Regions from separate parts of the Brevibacillus sp. 7WMA2 genome, predicted to be linked through region 1. Evidence: predicted binding sites of a transcription regulator. Region 1 holds the regulator's gene; the other holds the start of a gene.
What was found. Region 1 encodes NrdR, which represses ribonucleotide reductase genes. Its sites were predicted from a motif close to AACACNATATATNGTGTT; they were not measured.
Positions count from the first base shown of each region.

Region 2: GOP56_RS00930 (adenosylcobalamin-dependent ribonucleoside-diphosphate reductase) is a predicted target of NrdR. The motif match lies at 2,557-2,574, and genes of this name have one in related genera.

Region 1 covers NZ_CP048799.1:4,736,296-4,751,818, reverse strand. The annotation lists gene GOP56_RS20665 (helix-turn-helix domain-containing protein) at 1-251, opposite strand, end outside; gene GOP56_RS20660 (ABC transporter substrate-binding protein) at 354-1,373, opposite strand; gene GOP56_RS20655 (L-threonine 3-dehydrogenase) at 1,683-2,636, opposite strand; gene GOP56_RS20650 (glycine C-acetyltransferase) at 2,682-3,872, opposite strand; gene dnaI (primosomal protein DnaI) at 4,443-5,384, opposite strand; gene GOP56_RS20640 (DnaD domain protein) at 5,385-6,890, opposite strand; gene nrdR (transcriptional regulator NrdR) at 6,991-7,479, opposite strand; gene GOP56_RS20630 (HD-GYP domain-containing protein) at 7,699-8,832, shown strand; gene GOP56_RS20625 (YcdB/YcdC domain-containing protein) at 8,911-11,157, opposite strand; gene GOP56_RS20620 (glyceraldehyde-3-phosphate dehydrogenase) at 11,384-12,427, opposite strand; gene GOP56_RS20615 (helix-turn-helix domain-containing protein) at 12,698-13,588, shown strand; gene GOP56_RS20610 (lytic transglycosylase domain-containing protein) at 13,677-14,252, opposite strand; gene coaE (dephospho-CoA kinase) at 14,249-14,797, opposite strand; gene mutM (DNA-formamidopyrimidine glycosylase) at 14,879-15,523, opposite strand, start outside.
Region 2 covers NZ_CP048799.1:174,075-180,089, forward strand. The annotation lists gene GOP56_RS00915 (methyl-accepting chemotaxis protein) at 1-426, shown strand, start outside; gene GOP56_RS00920 (lipoate--protein ligase family protein) at 629-1,459, shown strand; gene dat (D-amino-acid transaminase) at 1,667-2,524, opposite strand; gene GOP56_RS00930 (adenosylcobalamin-dependent ribonucleoside-diphosphate reductase) at 2,714-5,308, shown strand; gene GOP56_RS00935 (class F sortase) at 5,634-6,015, opposite strand, start outside.

The DNA.
Region 1 (15,523 bases):
AATGAGTCATCTACCGCTTGGATGAATAGAGATTCCCCAGGTCCAATCATAAAGCAATTCTCCCGCTCCATATGAAAGCAATCCTCTTCTATTTGGAGCCTTCCCTTTCCATCAGTCACAACAATTAAGCTATAGTCGCTTGTCTCATTATCATGCTGGTGATGTCCAGCAGGGAGCGTGTCATATTGGATATCTACTAAGAGAAATACGGTGCTTGGACTACTAATCAAGCTTGCTACCTGGTTCATCATACCACTCCATTGATAATAATTCTCATTCAAAATATTATAAAACAAAAAAGAAAGTTCTTCAACATAAGCTGAAGCCCTCTCTTCTTTTAGACAGATAACCTGCTATTTCGTTTTAGCAGAAAAGAATTTCAATAAATCATCAATCTTCATCGCATTCGCTTTAATTGAGCCTGATTGCCAGTGTGTTCTTTCTAATTGATAAACATTCCCCTTTTTAACCGCAGGGAGAGCCTTCCATAATGGGTCCTCTAGTAATGCAAGTGCCTGTTTATTCTCTTGTGATGTCCATGTCCCATTAGATGGGAATATAATGATATGATCAGCATGAAACTCTGGAATTTTTTCTAGTGACATAATCTCGTGAGTTTCAATCGTTTTCACAGGCTCATACGGCTCCAGCCCTAAATCTTCATAAATCATTCTTGTATAGGAGTTTTTGAGGCCAAAAAGAGCTAATGATGGCTTTTCACCAACATTTAAACGAATAACCGCTACGGTCTGTCTACCTATTGATGAATTCAGTTTTTCTTTGGCATCGGCCACTTTTGTCTGGTACGCTTGCAGTACACGCTCAGCCTTTTCGGGCATCCCTATTATATCTGCTACTCTTTTTAACGTTTCTACAGCATTTTTATTAATAGAATCAGGCACCCGATAAGTAGGAGCTATCTTGGAATATGCTTCATATTTCGTTGCATCTACTCCACCATCAACAATGATTAAATCAGGATTAGCTGCAAGTAAAGCTTCTATGCTGCCCGTTACATCAAATGTTGGTACATTTAGGCCCAGATAATCCTGCTTACCCCATGCTGGATGATACCACTGCACGATTGGTGTAACTCCTAATGCAACTAATGGGTCTTCTAAATAAATAGCGGCTATTCGCTTCGGATGTACCGGAATCTCGACCTCCCCAAATTCATCCTTAACCACACGTGTTTGTGATTGCTTAGCGGTTTGCGTATCTTTGGTCTGATTCTCACCTTGCTGTCCATTCTCCACGCTCTTTTGAGTCTGTGTGTCTACCTGCTGCGATTGTTTTCCGCACCCAGCAACAATGCACATCACGACAAGCAATACAGCCATCCCAGCAATCATGTTCCAACGTGATCTTAGCATAATTCTTCCCCTCTCCTACACAATTACGATTTGCCGAAAAACTTATATTTGATAACGATTATCGTTATTGCTTTTATCCAAACAAATTGTAATGGATTCCCTATGCTTTTTACAATGCACGTTCTCGACTATTTTTTATACAAACACTTGTGAATTTCCCTTATCGGTTTAACAAGCGATTTTTCCTTTTTTACATAAAAACAGCAGAGGAAATTACTCCCCTGCTGTTTTTATTCACATCATTTATAGACTGTAAGCACACTACACGACTGTATAGCTGCTCTATCATGACTATTCTTTGCTTTCGCTTTAGATCCCAGCTCCCACTTGCAATTTATCCCGAAGCTTGGCAAGCATATCTGTTGTCATTTTTTCCAAGTCATATTCTGCTTGAAAACCCCACTCCGCTTTAGCGGCTGTGGCATCAATTGAGTTTGGCCAACTGTCTGCGATTCCTTGTCTGATTGGGTCTACTTGGTAGTCCATTTCAAATGTCGGAATATGCTTCTTGATTTCCCGTGCAATTTGCTCTGGCTCAAAGCTCATCGCTGTCACGTTAAAGGCGTTACGGTGTTGTAATTTAGATGCATCTGCTTCCATCAAATTGATGATAGCGTTAAGCGCATCTGGCATATACATCATATCCATGTACGTACCTTTTTGGATGTATGAGGTATAACGACCATTTTTAATTGCCTCGTAATAAATTTCCACTGCATAGTCGGTTGTTCCCCCACCTGGAGGCGTTACGTAGGAAATCAGCCCTGGAAAACGTACACCGCGCGTATCTACTCCAAATTTTTGATAGTAGTAATCACACAATAATTCCCCAGAAACCTTATTTACCCCATACATGGTAACAGGACGTTGAATTGTATCCTGAGGTGTATTATCTTTTGGTGTTGTTGGTCCGAATGCACCGATTGAACTTGGCGTAAAAAATTGACAATTAAGTTCTCTTGCTACTTCAAGTGCATTTACCAATCCGCCCATATTTAAATTCCAAGCGAGCAATGGCTTTGCTTCCGCTGTCGCAGACAACAGAGCTGCCAAATGCATAATGGTATCCACTTTGTACTTTGCAGCAATATCGTGCATAGCCTTTGCATCTGTTACATCTAAAATCTCAAATGGTCCCTCTTGCCCCTCGCCCTGACGAATATCAGTAGCAATTATGGATTCTGTTCCGTATACACTTCGTAGCTTCGTGACCAATTCGGAGCCAATTTGTCCAAGCGCTCCTGTTACCATTATTCTTTTCATGTGGGTTGACCCCTTTCTTCCTGTTGTTCCTTTTGATCAGTAGGGTTAAATAATTCCCATTTCTTTTCCTACTTTTTTGTAGATGGCCAACGCTTGATCTAGCATCTCTTTTGTATGCGCCGCAGTTGGCATATTGCGGACACGTCCGGTTCCTTTAGCAACCGTTGGGAATACAATAGCTTTTGCATAAACGCCTTCTTCATACAATCGCTTACTAAATTCCTGTGTTTTTATTTCATCACCAATAATGCAAGGTGTGATTGGAGTTTCACTGTCTCCGATATTAAAGCCAAGCTCCTTCAAGCCCTTCTTCAGGTAATTCCCATTCTCCCAAAGGCGATCATGTAATTCGGTGCTTTCTGTCAAAATATTGATGGCTTTGGTAATAGCTCCTACATCTCCTGGTGTAAGTGCAGTGGAGAATAAGAATGGTCTGCTGCGTACTTTAAGCCAATCAATCAATTCCTGTTTACCAGCTACATAACCACCTACTACTCCAATCGCTTTGGACAGCGTTCCGATCTGAAAGTCTACTTTGTCAGATAAGCCAAAATGCTTCACTGTCCCTGCTCCCTTACCGAGAACACCTGAGCCATGGGCATCATCTACATATGTGATTAAATCGAATTCCTCAGCAATCTCTACAATTTCTGGTAGCTTGGCAATGTCTCCGTCCATCGAGAAAACACCATCTGTAATTACCATGATTTTATTGTACAGACCGGACTCTCTCGCCTCTTTTGCTTTTTGACGAAGATCATCCATGTCAGAGTGGTTGACACGGATGATTTTAGCTTTAGATAGACGGCAACCGTCAATAATGGATGCATGGTTTAATTCATCCGATAGAATTGCATCATTTTTATCCATCACAGCAGAAATTGCAGCCATATTACAATTAAAACCAGACTGATAAGCAATAGCCGCCTCGGTATGTTTAAATTCCGCTAGTGTTTTTTCTAATGTAATATGGATATCCAGTGTCCCGTTAATGGTACGAACGGCCCCTGCCCCAACACCATACTTTTCGATCGCTTGGTATGCTGCATCTTTCAAGCGCTGATCTGTTGCCAAACCTAGATAGTTGTTGGAAGAAAGGTTAACCAGGTTTTTGCCCTTAATGGTAATCACAGGCCCATTGGCACTCTCCAAAGGATCAATAACGTTATAAAGGCCTTTGCTTTTAAGCTCTGCTAAATTTTCTTGTAAAAACTCCTGCAATCCTCTGCTGGACATCCTTTATCCCTCCATAGGTATCTTGGTTTTTTATCTTTACATAAATGAGATACTATCATTACATGTTGGTAAGGAAGACGGAATGATTCACTCCCTCCAGAGAAAACAAAAGTCCTCTCCGTATGTACATAACAATGTTGTATCAGCCGCAAAATCATCTTCCTATTCTAGTTTTAAAAGTACCACATGTGCCTCATAATGTCCACACAACAAACACAACATTTTTCAATATCATCTGTTAATTCATAGTAATCAGTCACTTAAAACCCTTTGATAACAAGCTTTCAACTTAAAAACATTTTATCTGAATATTCAAGTAACCATCTTACCATGTTTTTCTAGGAAGAACATCTGTCTTTTTTTGTATATTACCATCAAGGTTCCCTATAAGCTTTGGATGTCTTTTTCAAAAGGACACTCTCAGATAAACAGCAAGGCTACCGACTACGCTCCTATTTCAAAAAAACTACCTCTGATCGGCAAAAAACCCAAGAAAAGGACTCACTTGCTTGTCCAATACTTGGGTGATCGGTCAAACGAAATGCTGATATACACATACCTCTATACAGGCTATCTTTTTCGACGATTGATTCCTTCAATCACTACTTCTTCTACATAATGACGAATTCTTTCTAAAATCCGGCGTGCCTTCGTTACTTCGATACGTGAGCCATTACTCATGGCAAAATGCTCTTCCAATTCCTCAAGAGAATAGTTTGAAGCAAATAAAGTTGGCAGATGATTGTTAATTCGCTGATTTAAAATAACTCCAATCACTTCATCCCGAATCCATGGAGTGACATTCTCCGCCCCTAGATCATCTAAGATCAAAACAGGAATCTCCTTTAATAGCTCCAGTTTACCTACATAGGATTGATCGGAGAGGGATTCTTTCAACTCTCGAATGAAATCTGGAACGTATACCATTAAGGATGAAATGTTGTTCTCTGATAGTTCACGTGCGACAGCAGCCATCAGATAACTCTTGCCAACCCCAAAGCCTCCGTGAACATATAGCCCTCGTGCAGCCTGCTTCTTGTTGTCTCTCATTTCTCGGCAGAAACGCATCGCCAGACGAATCGCTTCTTTATTGGAATCATCCATATCCATATGATGAAAGCTAGCTTGAAGTGTTTCTTCAGACACGTAGTAGCTTCGCATCATTTTACGAGTACGCTGTGTTTCTTCATATGATAATTGCTTATCACAGGGGCTTAGTGCGGATACAATATGCTTGTTTTGCACCTGTAGCTTATTCGTATGTCCCTTTACTAAATTAGGACATTCTGACAGTCCGGGGCAATTCTCACAATAATAGTGCTCCTTCACCGACTCATACACTGCCGAAAGGGAGCGAAACAAATCCTCCCTAGTTAATTCAGGATGCTTTTGCAGAAAGGCTTTTAGATAGAGAGACGAGCGCATCATTTTATCCAATTGTTCATCCGGACTTAAAATATGCCGTGGAGTTCGCTTAGCTAACTCCTCCATGAATTGACGCAAAGGTTCCATCTAATGTTCGCCTCCCTTCATCGGCTGTCGTAGTGATTCGTATAATTCTTTAAGCTCTGGATCATCCATAATGGTTTTTTTCACTTGCTTTACGCGTTTTTTTCGATCAGTATCAACTGCCTCTGCTTCCTCACGATCGAGCTGTCGCTGTACAGCAGCAGGTAGCTTATCCTGTAGCAATGCTCGTGAATTACTGCGCCGGCCCCTGTTAGAGGATAATCCACCTTTTTGGGAAGCTGCTAGAGATTGAACCGTCTGATTCTCCATAGCCTGATTCTTAGCTTCTGCCCGTTCCAAAATAACCCTCACTGCTTCCTCTACGGTAGAAATGGCTTTGGCTTTCCAGCTATCTCGAATCGTTTCCACGTAAGCTTTTGGCAATTCCATTTTCGTTTCACGCATGGCATATAAGAGCAAAGCATTTACTACCTCTGACGGCATTGAATCTGTGAAAACCAAGCTCTCTGCCCGTTCTAAAAACGCACGTGAAATTCTACCTCCCACCGCTTGCTCTAAAATAATCAGCGGTGAAAGCTCTCGACAGATTCGTAGAAAAACCTCCGTTCCAGGAGCTGGTATTTTCCCAGGACCGAGATGCTCCAAATAGGCATCGGCTAAAGAACGGCGCTCACGAGTTAGCTGGTTATTTACATATCGCTCGCGTATTCGTTTACGCAATAGTTCTGTGCTAAGAGTCCCTTGAGAATCATAAAGATTCCAATCCCGCAGCTCTTGGCTTAATAAATAGCTATCCACTTGATAAAAAGCGAGCAACTGATAAAAAAACGGAATGCTTTCCTGCGTTACTACCTTAGAGGCTTGTACATGACTAGGGAGGCTAGCCCGCAAAAAGGATAAATCCAATTGTTTGTCTGGCTCCGCTTCATAATGATTAGCTAGGGAGGCTGTAGGATGTTTTTCTTGCATGTGAGCAAAAAATCGATCCGTTTCCGATCCAGGGCGAATTTCCAGCTCAGAAGCTGACAAATTATGATATACCTCATAGAAGCGCTTGGTTACATCTTCTTCATACGGATACTCCTCCGCCAGATTACCCCATAGCTGATCAGCATAGGTACGGCGAAGCTGCTCGTATTTGACTTTTCCTACTTGATTTAACAGCATAACGGGAAGAATATCTTCCTGAAAAAATTGAGCCGGAGTTAGCGGTGGCAAGACAATATACTCATAAAAAAAGTCATGTTCGCGATTCTCACGACGACGGACCTTTAATAAATCCATCGCTTCTAAACGTTCTCTGGCTTGCAGTAAGCGATCCAACGGCAAGGATGTCATCATCATTAGACTCCGGTGCGTTCCTTCGCTTGCTGCTCCACTCTTTTCATCCACCTCGTGCATTAATAATTGATACAACGAATAGGATGACACCCCCAGCAAGGGCAAATAAAGATGGGTTATGAATCCCATCTCCATCATACTCAGCGGCCTTATGAATCTCACTAAATAGCGATCGTTGGGCGCAAGTTCGTTCCACATGACACGCATCGACCAAAATCCTTCCTTACGTTCATAGTTTCTCTATTATATCATTTCTTCTGTCATGTTACGTAGGAGAGGTTTGGAAGCTTAGAGAAAAAAATGCTTCTTATTCTGATTTATTCACTTTAGGCGGCTGATTCCGCGCTTGTTCTAAAAGCTCTTCCAATTCTCGCATAAATACATTAATATCTTTAAACTGACGATAAACCGAGGCAAAACGAACATAAGCTACCTCATCCACATGGTACAGGCGCTCCATGACCATTTCCCCTACCTCTTTGCTAGGGACCTCAGCCTTCCCTTGACTACGTAGTTCTCGTTCAATTTCATTTACAATATTCTCTAATATCTCCAGTGTCACAGGACGCTTTTCACAAGCACGAATCAACCCACGTAAAATTTTATCGCGGCTGTACTCTTCTCTTGTTCCATCCTTTTTAATAATTAATAGTGGTGTTTCTTCCACCATTTCAAATGTAGTGAATCTTCTGCCGCAGTCCTCGCACTCTCGACGGCGTCTGATTGATTTGTTGTTATTAAATGGGCGGGAATCCAATACCCTTGTCCCATTAAATTCACAAAATGGGCAACGCATTAGCCATCATCTCCAAAATGATTACTCAGTTAGATCAACATCATTCCAAAAAAGAAAGACTTGATTTTATTCAATAAATTTGCGTGTAAATTATTGAAGTTTTTCTTTAGAGTCCCATATCCAGTAAGGTTAGTCAAGGAAAAAGCGAATATCCTATTCCCATTTGTCCATAATTTTTTTAAAATGAGATAGTATCTAACAGCAAGGGAGGGTTCTTGCATGCGCCTAGTCTCATTGCGACATGTTCAACCTGGAATGAATTTGGGAAGGACCGTTTTTACAGATGATGGGAAAGTCCTGCTTGGGGCAGGTATGGAGCTAAGTGAAAGATTGGTAAGTGGTCTACAACGCATGGGAATTGATTCCGTCTACATTGATGACCCACACACATCAGATATTGAGGTAGAGGATGTTATACGTCCAGAGACAAGGCAAGATGCTTTGGAAGTCATACATAAAACCGTGCAACAACTACGGAATACGAATAAAGTTGCTCGTAGGGTCTCTGTTAAAGACATGGGCATGCATTTCCAGCAGGTCTTTCATAAGATTTTAAATGATCTATCTGGTGCAAAGGATATCATGATTCATCTAGCTAACATCTCCTCTCACTCGGGAGCAATGTATCATCACGCCGTTAACGTCGCTGTCATGGCTACAGCAGTTGGGATGTCGCTTGGCTACAACACGACGCAATTACGTGATTTGGGAATCGGGGCACTGTTACACGACATTGGAAAAACAGCGCTACCAAAAGAATTGCTTGAAAAAACCGAGCGTTGGAACGAGGCTGAAATGGAGCAGGCCAAAGAGCATACACGCCTTGGCTTTGATATCATTCGGAAACAACACGATATTTCATTATTATCTGCTCACGTAGCTTTCCAGCATCATGAACGAATGGATGGAAGCGGTTATCCGCAACAGCTACAAGGGGACAAATTCCATGAGTATGCGCAAATCGTAGCTATTTGTGACGTGTATGATTCTCTAACTACCCCAAGACGTTGGAGAAAACGCTATATGCCACAGGATGCGCTTGAATACCTGCTTGGATCAGGCGGCTATTTGTTCCATCATCATTTAGTAGATGCCTTTCGTAAGCATATCGCTGTCTTTCCACTTGGGAGCGGAGTCGTACTCAATAATGGAGAAAGCGGCGTAGTCTGTAAGGTAGATCCAGAATGCTGTCATCGTCCAACGATACGCATTTTGCGAGACGGACGTGGCAATGACCTGCTTACCCCGTACGAAGTTAATTTGAAATATAATTTAAAACTATTTATTACTCAATTTGAAGACGAAACATTATTTACTTTTATGGAATCTAAGCATATTGCACCGGACTTGTAATCATCTAGTTTATTTCATTTACAACCAGCAAAACTCCCTCTTACAAAATGCTGAGAGGGAGTTTTGCTTTGCCTCGATTTATTCGTGTCTGTATTTCTGATAAAATTGGTAAATCAGCTCTGCCGCTTCTGCACGTGTTACATTTTTATTTGGCTCTACCTTCGTCCCCTTCGGTGCGCTCAGATAACCTAAAGCATGCGCTAGCGTATAAGCAGGTACTTGTTCTGCTGTTACATCTGGATAAGGGGATTGAAAGATATCAGACTTGGATAGTAACGCTCCAAATTGTAATGTCTGCATCAACATTTGTATCGCTTCAGAACGTGTAATGGCACGATCAGGCTCAAAGCGGGCTGTAGATGGTATGATTTTGAATTGAGAGGCCTGAGAAATGGCAGCATAATACGGATGATTTGTAGGTACATCTGAGTACGTATAAGGCTTCTCATCATTTTCATCGTCATAGGATCGATAATCGTGACTCAGCTCGTTTGATACGCTAATCATCAATCCTACAAATTGAGCCCTAGATATCTCCTTATCTGGCTCCAGCTTTCCATCCTCTAGGAAGAACAGCCCTCTATTTAGCATATTGCCTAGGGCTTCTTCACTTTTGTGTCCCTCAATATCAGTAGCGGACTCAGCATCACTAAATCCCCATCGGTCTAATAATTCACCAGTAGCTGCGTTTACAGATTTCTCATTTCCTACATAACGATAGACAAGCTGTATTGGAATCTCTTGAGAAGACTCCTTTACAGACTCATCTGCGACTGGCATATAGAAAGGAGCTTTATAATAAGTAAGTATTACTTTTTTCTCTTTTATCTCCTTTTCTATCGCTTCTTTCTTTGATACCTGAATTTTTTCGAAAACATCATTACTTCGCAAAGGGGAGCCATTTTCCCTTTGATAGAGCCAAACTTCAGTGACTTCATTAGTAAATTTATTTACTTCTACCTCGATGTCTAGGTCATCAATGGGAGTATCTTTATATAAGTATCCAAATGTAAAAATGTAAGATTGCCCCTTATCACCTCTAATGTAAGGGGCGTCTCCTGTTTTAAGATACAACTGCCCCGTATGATCAGGGTAAAGGCTTTTGATCATTTCTATTGCTACCTTTTCCGCATCTTTCTTATCAATCGCTTGTTTCCCTTTCGTATTTTCCGATGCTTCGTTGTTCTGTTTTGAAAAGGCCAGGAATTGGCCCTTGTCATTTATCTTAATTCTTATTTCTTCCTCATTGGATGGGGAGCCTTGATTCGTTGAAATAAATCGAAATGACCAATTCAATGTTTTGATACCTGAAGCGTCAGCACTGGAGCCTGTCCCACCTGAACCATTATAAACCCAGCCTTTAGCTAGCTTTTCAGCCCATTTCTTTGCAATTTGTTCTGCCTGGTCTTTGCCGATTTTTTCAGGCGCTTGATTTTTTGTAAATGTAATTTTATCGCCTAATGGGGTGATTTTATTGCTAGTTTCCGCTTTGCGGCCATTTGGACTGATCGCCTCTCCACTATTTGCATCTAAAAACTTTGCACTATTGTTGCCATATATATAAACAGGAGTATACGTTACATCCCCGCTGTTCCTGTTTTTATACCTATCTGATCTCATGTATCGTACCTGTGGATCTAGTAGTCCCTTTAGTGTTTTCTCCACTTGTTCTAGGGAAATGGCCGCCTTAGGAGAGGGAATTTTTCTGTCATCCCACGTAAGATGATAGGACGTAATTTCACCATCAGCATCAACCTTAATCGTTACTCCATTTTCAAGGAATGGAATTTCGTCAGACATACGGGTATGGACAAATGTATAATGATTGTTATTCGTCAATGGGACAAATTCATTTGCTTTACTCAAAGAATCTTTTTTTGATTTAGCTACCTTTTCAATAAAAGCCCATGCCGTTTTTTCCGCTTCTTTCTCACTAACCGCCTTTTTCACCGTTTTATTGTTGCGTGTATATTTATAGAAATCAATCAATTCTCCTGTTTGAGCATTAACTGATGCATGAATATATTTGTTGCTTTTTTTATCACTTGTCTCCCAGCTTATCGACCAGTATGGAGAGCCTGTTCTCTCGTCATCTATTTCTAATCGGGAATTTCTTAGTTTGTAATCCGCAGGAATGGTAATCCATTGCCGTACACGCTCTTCCACTTCTTTTTGTGTTAATAGCTTATCATAAGCTCCCTTCTTCTCCTGTGCATACAATACAGAAGCGCTTCCTGACATCTCAAATGGAGCTACTAACATACCAGCCGCCAGCACACATCCGCTACCTACAGCTATCCACTTACGCAATGATAACCTGTTCATCTCATTCCTCCTCTTCTTGTACACTGCCTTTCCAATCATATTAATTATAGCAATATTTTACATGAAACTAGATAAACGAATGATATAAAATCCATTACTGGAATGATTATGCAAGATTTTTGGGTTAAAAAATAAAAAAGCCGATTTCAGCACTTATGAAATCAGCTTTTTTCATAAATTCAAATAACAATTATTTTTCAGAATTAAAATGCCAAATGAAGCCAATTTATCCGTGTGTACTGCCTGTTAAAATCCGTTTCGATTGATTTACATGCTCTGACACATGCTTTACCAAATCAAGAACTCGGCAGGAATATCCCCATTCATTATCGTACCAAGCAATGACCTTTACATGCTTATCACTCATCACCATAGTGGACAGACCATCCACGATTGAGGAATTTTCATTACCATTAAAGTCAGTAGAAACAAGAGGTGCATCCGTATAGCCTAAATAGCCTTTTAAAGGCCCTTCGCTTGCTTCGCGCAGCACCCGATTGACCTCTTGTGCAGTGACATTTTTAGAGATTTGTACAACCAAATCGACCACAGAAACATTTGGAGTAGGTACACGTAAAGCAAAACCATTCAGTTTGCCATTTAATTCTGGCAATACTTTACCTACCGCTCTGGCTGCTCCTGTTGTCGTTGGAATAATCGATTGGCCACAAGCACGCGCGCGGCGTAAATCCTTATGGGGATTATCCAGATTAACCTGATCGTTCGTGTAGGAATGAATCGTAGTCATAAGCCCGGATTGAATCTGAAAAGCTTCATGCAGCACCTTAGCTACAGGTGCAAGACAATTGGTCGTGCAAGAAGCATTCGAAACAACATGGTGATGCTCATGATCGTATTGATCATCATTGACACCCATAACAATGGTCGCGTCCTCTTCTTTACCAGGTGCAGTAATAACTACTTTTTTAGCACCGCTTTTTATATGCTTCTCGGCACCACTACGATCTGTGAACTTCCCAGTCGCTTCCACAACCACTTCAACCCCAAGCTTCCCCCATGGTAGGTTCAAAGGATCGCGATCGGATAACACCTGTGTGTTTTTTCCATTAATTACAATGCAATTGCCATCTACAGTAACGTCATGGGCTAAGGTCCCATGAACGGAATCATATTTTAATAAATGAGCTAGGGTTTCAGGAGGATAGCTAGCGTTAATAGCCACAACCTCGATGGATGGATCTTGGATCGCTTTGCGAAAAACCATGCGCCCAATACGTCCAAACCCATTTATCCCGATTTTAATTGTCATTTTATGTTGACCCTCCCTGAAATAAGTTACTCTAATCACTATTAATAATATATTAAGTATGTCATATTTGACAATGTGTTTTACTTAAAAACAGCAAATTTGGGCAGTTTGCTACATGATCTGCCCAAGCAGTAATAATTAGATTTTCCAAAAAGAATGATGCCCGTGATCAGGCAAAGCAATATCCAGAGATTTGATCAAAAGACCGTTGCTATGTTTTGGTAAGCTTTACATATCAAACAGAAAACTTGGAGGGGAGAAGCATTCCAGATGAATGAACAAGAACTGGCAATCATTCAATCTCTTCACTGTATAGAGGAACAATTATTTGATGAAATCACTGTTTCCGATTTGGCTCGACAAGCTGGGTATTCAATCGCTCATTTTCATGCTTTATTTCTTAAACACGTAGGATTTCCCCCCTACGAGTACATAAAAAAACGCCGTTTAGCAAAGGCAGTTTCTCTGCTTTGTTCCTCTACTCTAGGCATTTTAGATATTGCAGTTACACTAGGCTTTGAATCACAGGAATCATTTACTCGCGCCTTTAAAAAGGAATACCTTATGCCACCTGCCATCTATCGCCGCTATATGCAAACACTTTTATTCAAACAGGAGGAGCTTTCTATGAATTCAATCTCTACCGATCTAAAACCCACAGGCTGGATGCTACAAGGTACCAATCCTGGAGCCTATGAGATGGGGGTGGACTATAATAGCATTCACCACGGTACATGTTCTGGCTATCTTCGTTCGAAACAACCTCATCCAGAGGGATTTGGCACGATGATGCAGATGTTTCAGGCACACAAATACCTAGGTAAGCGCATGCAATTAACAGGATTTATTCAAACAAAGTCAGTGACAGGCTCGGCAGGCTTTTGGATGAGAGTGGATGGAAGTGAGGAAGAGATATTACAGTTTGATAATATGAGTAATCGTCCTATTCAAGGGACCACGGAATGGAATATGTATCGCATCGTATTGGATGTCCCTGCTCATAGTGAAGCGATTGCATTTGGCGCATTCCTACAGGGCGGTGGTCAGATTTGGGTGGATAGTCTTCGTTTTGAGGAAGTAGATGTAAAAACACCCGTAACGCACCTAGAGACCGCGCCTGAATTGCCTGAGGAGCCTATTAATCTACTGTTTGAGGAATAAGAGGATTCGTTTTAGCAAAAAGTTGTTTCGCTAGATTCTTTTTTTCACTAGCTGATAATGTGGTAAAAAGCTCCCTGACAGATTACCATCAGGGAGCAAGATTAGGAAAGCTATTTTCGTATACCTCTTTATAACGATCTTCGTAATATAAAACACGTTGGACATAATGACGGGTCTCCCCAAACGGGATATTGGAGATCGTTTCACGAGTCCCTTCCCATTGCTTATTATGCAACCAATTTTTCACATTTCCTTGTCCTGCATTATAAGCAGCCAATGCAAGTACTTCATTCCCTTTAAACATTTGTAACAAATAAGCTAGATACCAGGTACCTAAATTAATGTTAGTTGCAGGATGTTCCAAATCAGCAGGATACAGCATCTCTAGCTTCCCCTGAGACTGTATCCATTCTGCTGTGTTTGGCATCAATTGCATTAAGCCGACTGCTCCTTTTTTCGAAACCAAATCTGGCTTAAATTTAGATTCGGACCGAATGACAGCAAGCACAAGGTATGGATTTACTTCGTATTTCTTACTCACTAACCGAATTTGTTCCTCATATTTGATCGGGTACATTAGTTTCCAAACAAAGGAGGAGTTTAGCAGCAGATAGATGATAATCAAAACGGAAAACAAGAGAATAGCAGAGCGTAGCGTTTTCATGGGATTATCTCCGCAAGCAAGCTAGTTACCAAATCATCCACCTGCTTCTGAGTGTCTGAGCGGCTACCTTGGTTATCGATTACATAATTAGCTAATTTACGCTTTTCTTCAATATTCATTTGGGCTCGCAAACGCTTTTTCGCCTGCTCCTCATCAAATTCATCCCGCTCCATTAACCGTATAAACTGTACGGATTCTGGTACGTAAACAACCACAACTCTGTCTACCATATAGGTAAGCTTGCTTTCATACAATAACGGGATGTCCATAAAGACAAGCCGTTCCCCGCGTTCCTGAGCTAGAGTAGCTTGCAGACGCATTTCCTTGCGTACTTCTGGATGAACGATTTCATTTAAAACCATTCGTTTTTCTCTATCACTAAAGATCATTTCCCCTAGCACTGCACGATTTAAGGCACCTGTCTCATCCAATACACTCGTACCAAAGTACTTGACAATCCCATTGTAGGCCGGTTTGCCCACCTCTACCACTTCTCGGGCAATAAGATCCGCGTCGATAACGGTGACTCCCCGTTCACGCAGCATGGCTGCAACAGTACTTTTTCCGCTCGCAATTCCTCCTGTTAGACCCAAAATCACGCTATCTCCTCCTTCCCGATTAGCGGTCTATTTTTGACAGGATGGGCAAAAGTGCGTTCCGCGTCCTCCTACAACAATTTTCACAATCTCTGTGGAGCAGCTTGGACACAGTTCTCCTTTTTTCCCGTACACCTTTAATACTTGTTGGAACATCCCCATTTCACCTTGTCCATTTACATAGGATTTAATAGAGCTTCCTCCAGCATCAATCGCTTCTTGTAGGGTCTGTACAATACTTGTATGCAAAATCTCTATTTGCTGATTTGTCAATGTATTAGCTACCCGTTCTGGATGTATATTTGCTCGGAAAAGAGCCTCGTCCACATAGATATTCCCCAAGCCCACCATAAATTCCTGATTTAATAGCAATGGTTTGATTTTAGTGGTCTTACGCTGTAACATGCTGGAGAGCAAGGCAGGTGTAAAGGCTTCGTCTAAAGGCTCTGGTCCCAGCTTTTTAAGTGGCTCCACCTCTTGTTCCTTACCTAATGGAATCACGTCCATCGTTCCAAATTGACGCACATCCCGATAGCGAAGCTCCGTTCCATCCGTGAAATGAAAAATCACATGCGTATGCTTTTCTATCTCTTCAGAGGATTGATAAACTCCATATCTTCCTTCCATACGCAAATGTGAAATTAATACATCCTGATCGAGGATAAATTTAATAAA
Region 2 (6,015 bases), 780 kb from region 1:
AAGCTAGCAGAACAATCTCGCATTTTCTCCCAACGCATTAGTGACCAGATTGGAACGATTTCTAAGGATTCCGAGCATATGCTACAAACAGCAGATGAGATGCAGATGGAAATGTATACGCAGAAGAACGATATTGCTAATGCATTGCATTCCTTTGCCAACATTACAAAAGCTGTAGAAGATATCGGTCCGAAAATTCATCATCTAAGTCAAAGTGCCGGCCATATCCTTCAAGAAAAAGAAACTATTTCTGCAAGAGTAGAAAATAGTACGGCCGTTGCGGAAGAAATATTTGCGAAAACAGAAGAGATTGCCAGCACTTCTGAACAAACAACAGCTTCCTCACAGGAAGTGGCTACGACAGCAGAGGTTATGTCAGAAATGACCAATGATATGCAGGCAGTAATGAACAATTTTAAAGTATAAATGTAATCAGGAAATATAGATAGAGACAGGCGCTCGACAGTTGGCGCTTGTCTCTTACTCTATAGAAGCCTTACAATGAGGAGTGTACTATGTCTAAGCAGCGTTGTTTGCGACAGATATAGAGTGCGAGCAGTCCTCATTAACAAGATTGCTCCCAGCCGCTTGATTGGACGTAGATATATGGGAGGTATTTAGCATGGAAATGGAAAAATGGCGTTATGTGGTGACTCCGCCTATGTCACCTGAAATGAATATGGCAATTGACGAAGCCATTTTAACTTTGCACAGCCAAGGAAAAGTACCGCCTACCGTTCGTTTTTATACATGGAACCCGGCGACTCTCTCTATCGGTTATTTTCAAAAAATGGAAAAAGAGATCAATATTGATGAAGTGAAGCGCCTTGGACTTGGATTGGTTCGACGCCCGACAGGAGGACGAGCAGTCCTTCATGATGCTGAGCTTACCTATAGTGTGATAGTATCTGAAGACCATCCGCAGATGCCAAAAAGCGTCACAGAAGCTTATAAGGTAATTTCCATGGGCTTATTACATGGATTTCAGAAGCTAGGGTTAAAAGCGGAGATGGTGTCGCTTGCTACAGAGGAGGAGAAGGCAAAATATAATTCTCCAGGCTCGTCTGCATGCTTTGATTCCCCTTCCTGGTATGAATTAGTGGTAGAAGGAAAAAAAGTAGCAGGCAGTGCACAAACACGTCAGAAGGGTGTTATCCTACAGCATGGCTCCATCTTGTTGGATATGGATGTTGATTTGCTATTTTCTCTGTTAACCTTCCCGAGTGAACGTGTCAAGGAACGGATGATGAATAGCTTTAAACAAAAAGCCGTTACGATAAACGAAGTAAGCTCAAAACCTATTTCTTTAGAAGAAGCGATTGAAGCCTTTTATCAAGGGTTTGCCGAGGGTCTGGGCATTGAGCTTATCCCGATGGATTTGACAGCTGAAGAGCAGCAATTGGCGAAAGAATTAGCGGAAAATCGTTATCGTACGGATGAATGGAATTTCCGCCGATAGAAGCACCTGAAGCCACTTTTCTTGATCTATAATCAAACACAATGAAGCTTTTGGAGAAAATAAACATAAGCGGAAGCAAAAAAATACTGTAGGCGTAAGAAAAAGCCGTTCCCTCAAACATCAACGAGGAGAACGGCTTTTTTACTAGAAAAATACCTTCGCATATAAAAAGAGGGCTCTTTTTATAAAAGATGTACACCCTGTCTTTTACTTGGTGATGCTATTACGGTCAATAGCGATGTGCTCTTCAAAGGCTTCTTGTAAACGTCGAACGATAGTACCCACTTTACCATCTCCTACAGGCGTACCTTGAAGCTCAATGATGGGAGTTATTTCGCTTGTAGTACCAGTAATGAATAATTCATCAGCCATTTGAGCAAAATTCACAGAAAATACTTCTTCTACTACCGGGATGCCCAGAGTTTTGGCTAATTGAATAACAGTACGCCGCGTAATCCCGTGCAAAATTAGGTTAGTAGCTGGATGGGTATGTATTTTGCCATCTTTCACAGCAAATAGATTAGCTGAAGTAGCTTCCGTAATGGTTCCATTTCGGTGAAGAATTGCTTCGTCTACTCCTTGCTCTGTCGCTTGCTGTTTAGCCCAAGTGGCCCCGAGCAGATTAAGACTTTTAATATCACAGCGCAACCAACGAATGTCATCGACAAGTCCAGCCCTTAACCCATTTTGCATCTGTTGAATCGGGCGTAATTTAGGTACAGCATACATCGTTAAAATAGGGCGGGTATTTGACGGGAATGTAAATTGCCGCTCTGACACGCCACGAGTAATTTGCATGTAAAGGATTGCATCTTCAGAAAATTGCAAGGAATACTGTCTAAGGACTTTATGAGCAATTTCGGTTAATTCTGTGCGAGTTGGGATCGTTAGAGAAAGCTCCTTTGCACTGCGTTCCAAGCGAATCATGTGCTCGTCCCACTGATAGAAGCGACCATTATAGATACGCACAACCTCATAAATTCCGTCCCCAAACTGATAGCCTCGATCCTCTGGAAAAATAGCAGGCTCATCGGGTTTATACCAAACTCCATCTACATAATACATGAAAGTTCCTCCCAAGGGAATAGGATGATAGTAACACAATATCTAGTGATAAATGTCGAAAAAAATTCTTATATATTCAATATATTGATTTGCAGGCAGGCGTATGGTATCGTTAAAACCGTCTTACATAAAGATAACAAAATGATCTGAGAGGGTCAATTTGAAATATATTTTGGAGGGGAAAAGACCGTGGGTTTAGTAGAACATAAGCCATTAGAAGGGTTAAGTGAAAAGATCTTTTTGGACCGTTATGCAATGAAAGATCTGGATTACATAAATACAAAGGTTGGAGATACCGTTCTCGTATTAACCAAGGATGACCCGAAATTTCCGCAAAAAGAAGTGGGTGAAATTGTTGCCCTGGAGAAAAATCAAGTATCCATTCTACTAAGAAACGGAGAAACCATTACCACAACGGTAGAAAAAACGACCCGTCCAATTGAAGTAACGCCGGAAGCAATGTGGGATCGCTTGGCTCGCGCAATTGCTTCTGTAGAGAAGACAGAAGAAAAACAAGCAGAATGGACAAGTAAATTTCGTGAATTGCTAGACGATTGGAAATTAGTACCAGGCGGCCGCATTGCAGCAGGTGCAGGAGCAAGCGAAGAATTAACCCTCTTTAACTGCTATGTAATTCCGTCACCGCATGATTCACGAGGTGGCATTATGGATACGCTGACTCAAATGACAGAGATAATGTCACGTGGAGGCGGTGTTGGTATTAACTTATCCAGCCTCCGTCCTCGGCGTGCGTTGGTACGTGGAGTCAATGGTTCCTCAAGTGGCTCAGTATCCTGGGGCGGCTTGTTCAGCTATACCACAGGTCTAATTGAGCAGGGTGGCTCACGCCGCGGTGCTCTGATGCTAATGATGAATGATTGGCATCCAGACCTTATGGAATTCATTACGGTAAAACAAACGATGGGGCTTGTTACAAATGCCAATCTATCGGTTTGTATCTCCAATAGCTTCATGAAAGCTGTAAAAGAGGACTTAGACTGGGAGCTCGTGTTTCCAGATGTAAATGATCCTGATTATGATGCATTGTGGGACGGAAACATGAAAAAATGGCGCGAGGAGCTAGGTAAACCCGTCAAATTGGTTAAGACCGTTCGTGCCCGGGAGATTTGGCATACCATCATTGAATCTGCATGGAAATCGGCTGAGCCTGGGGTTGTATTTACAGAGTATTATAATGACATGTCTAATAGCTGGTATTTTAACCCAATCATTTGCACGAATCCGTGCGGGGAACAAGGACTTCCAGCTTGGGGCGTATGTAATTTATCCTCGTTAAATCTATCTAAATTCGTTCTGGATAACGAGGTAGACTGGACAAGCCTAGGTGAAGCTGTTCGTTATTCGATCCGTTTCTTGGATAACGTAATTGATGCGACTCCTTATCATTTTGAAGAGAACAGAGAAAATCAGCAGTCAGAGCGTCGTGTAGGATTAGGAACCATGGGTCTTGCCGAAATGATGATTAAATTAGGGATTCGTTATGGCAGTCCTATGTCTTTAGATTTTTTGGACAAGCTTTATAACTTTATCGCCCGCGAAGCATACTTGGCATCTGCTGATATAGCAAAGGAAAAAGGTAGCTTTCCTAAATTTGATGCTGAAAAATATCTCATGAGCGGTTTTATGAAACAGTTTGATGAAGAAGTACGAGAAGCAATACGTGAAAAAGGAATTCGCAACGTAACCTTATTAACACAGGCACCAACGGGGTCTACTGGAACGATGGTAGGTACATCTACAGGGATTGAGCCGTATTATGCATTCGAATACTACCGTCAAAGTCGCCTTGGCTTTGATAAACAGTACGTGCCGATCGCTCAGGAATGGATGGATGCCCATCCGGGTCTAGACCTGCCAGAGTATTTTGTTTGTGCGATGGACTTAGCCGCTGAAGATCATGTACGTGTTCAAGCTGCAATTCAAAAATGGGTGGACTCTTCCATTTCGAAAACAGCTAACGCTCCACACGATTTCACAGTAGAAGATACAAAGAATCTGTATGAACTGGCGTTTGACTTAGGTTGCAAAGGGGTAACAATCTATCGAGATGGCAGCCGTGATGTACAGGTATTGTCTACGGAGAAAAAGGAAGAGAAGGTAGGGGCAAGTAACGATCAAGCATCAGCGAAGGAACAAAAGGACTCAGAGCCCAAAACAAGCCAGGAAGCTGCGTCTGCTGGTCAGGATCAGGGTGTGAAAAGCGGAAGGGATGGAGCTACAGAACGTGCTTATAATAAACGTCCGAAACGTTTAAGTGGTGCTACCTATAAAATGAACACACCTCTTGGAAAAGCGTATATTACAATCAACGATGTAGATCATGCTCCGTTTGAAGTGATTGTGAATGTAGGAAAAGCTGGAAGCGATGTGTTTGCAATGTCAGAGGCTTTAGGGCGCGTATCCACCTTATTCCTACGTTTTGGAGAGTTACCAGATGGCAACAAGGCCCGGTTGTTAATTAAACATTTAAAAGGGATTGGTGGCTCAGGAGCAGTTGGTTTTGGAGCAAACCGTGTGGAATCCATCCCAGATGCTGTAGCAAAAGCATTAGAAATGCATCTTGACGGGGAAGACGAGCATCAGGCAGTAGCAGCTACTAGCAGCTATTCAATCACCTCAGCTCCAGATAAAGAAGAGGTGCATCACGACGTATACGGCGATGCTGATCACAAAGACTTCTGCCCATCATGCGGCTCTGCGACATTATTGCATGCAGAAGGATGTAAGACATGTACAACTTGCGGATTTTCCAAATGCTCGTAATGTTATAGACCGCAGTGCAGTGATCACGATCCCTCAAGCATAAGATTTGGTTTCGATCAAACGGCTCTATTCGCAGCTTTTGCGGTAGAGCTGTTTTTTCATTTCTAATTGGCAGCAGACCTTTGCAAAATGCCGCTGAAATGGGACACTTCGAAATTGTGAAATATTTATTGAAGCATCCTACGATTAAGGATCAATATGGGGAACGACCGTACACAGAAGCGGTCTATAGAAGGTATTCACCAAATGAAAAAATTAATACTTCAGCGAGTAAAGACCCCCTAATCAGGGTCTTTTTTATGTTTACCTATCATGAATACAGGAATTATTGACTTAATTCTGTAAATACTACTAATCTCTTAGCATGTTCTTGGGTTTTCTTATTAAATTTGCCAGAGCAAGTGACCAGATTCAGATTAGAGGTATTTGACTCGCCGAAAATTCTCTCTAAGGGAGCTTCTTTCGTTTTAAAAGTGGTTACTTCTTTGACTGCATAGATAAGCCGATGGTCGTTTGAATCTGAGACGATAACATGATCGCCATGCTTTAATTTTTTTAAATGATAAAAGATCGCTGGACCCGTGTAATGATCAAAGTGACCAGCAATAACAGCATTTCCCTTTTCACCTGGTTTTGTCCACGGAGATAAAATGCCTACTTTATCAAATGCCTTCGGAACATCCATATTTCCTTCCACTGTTATTCCT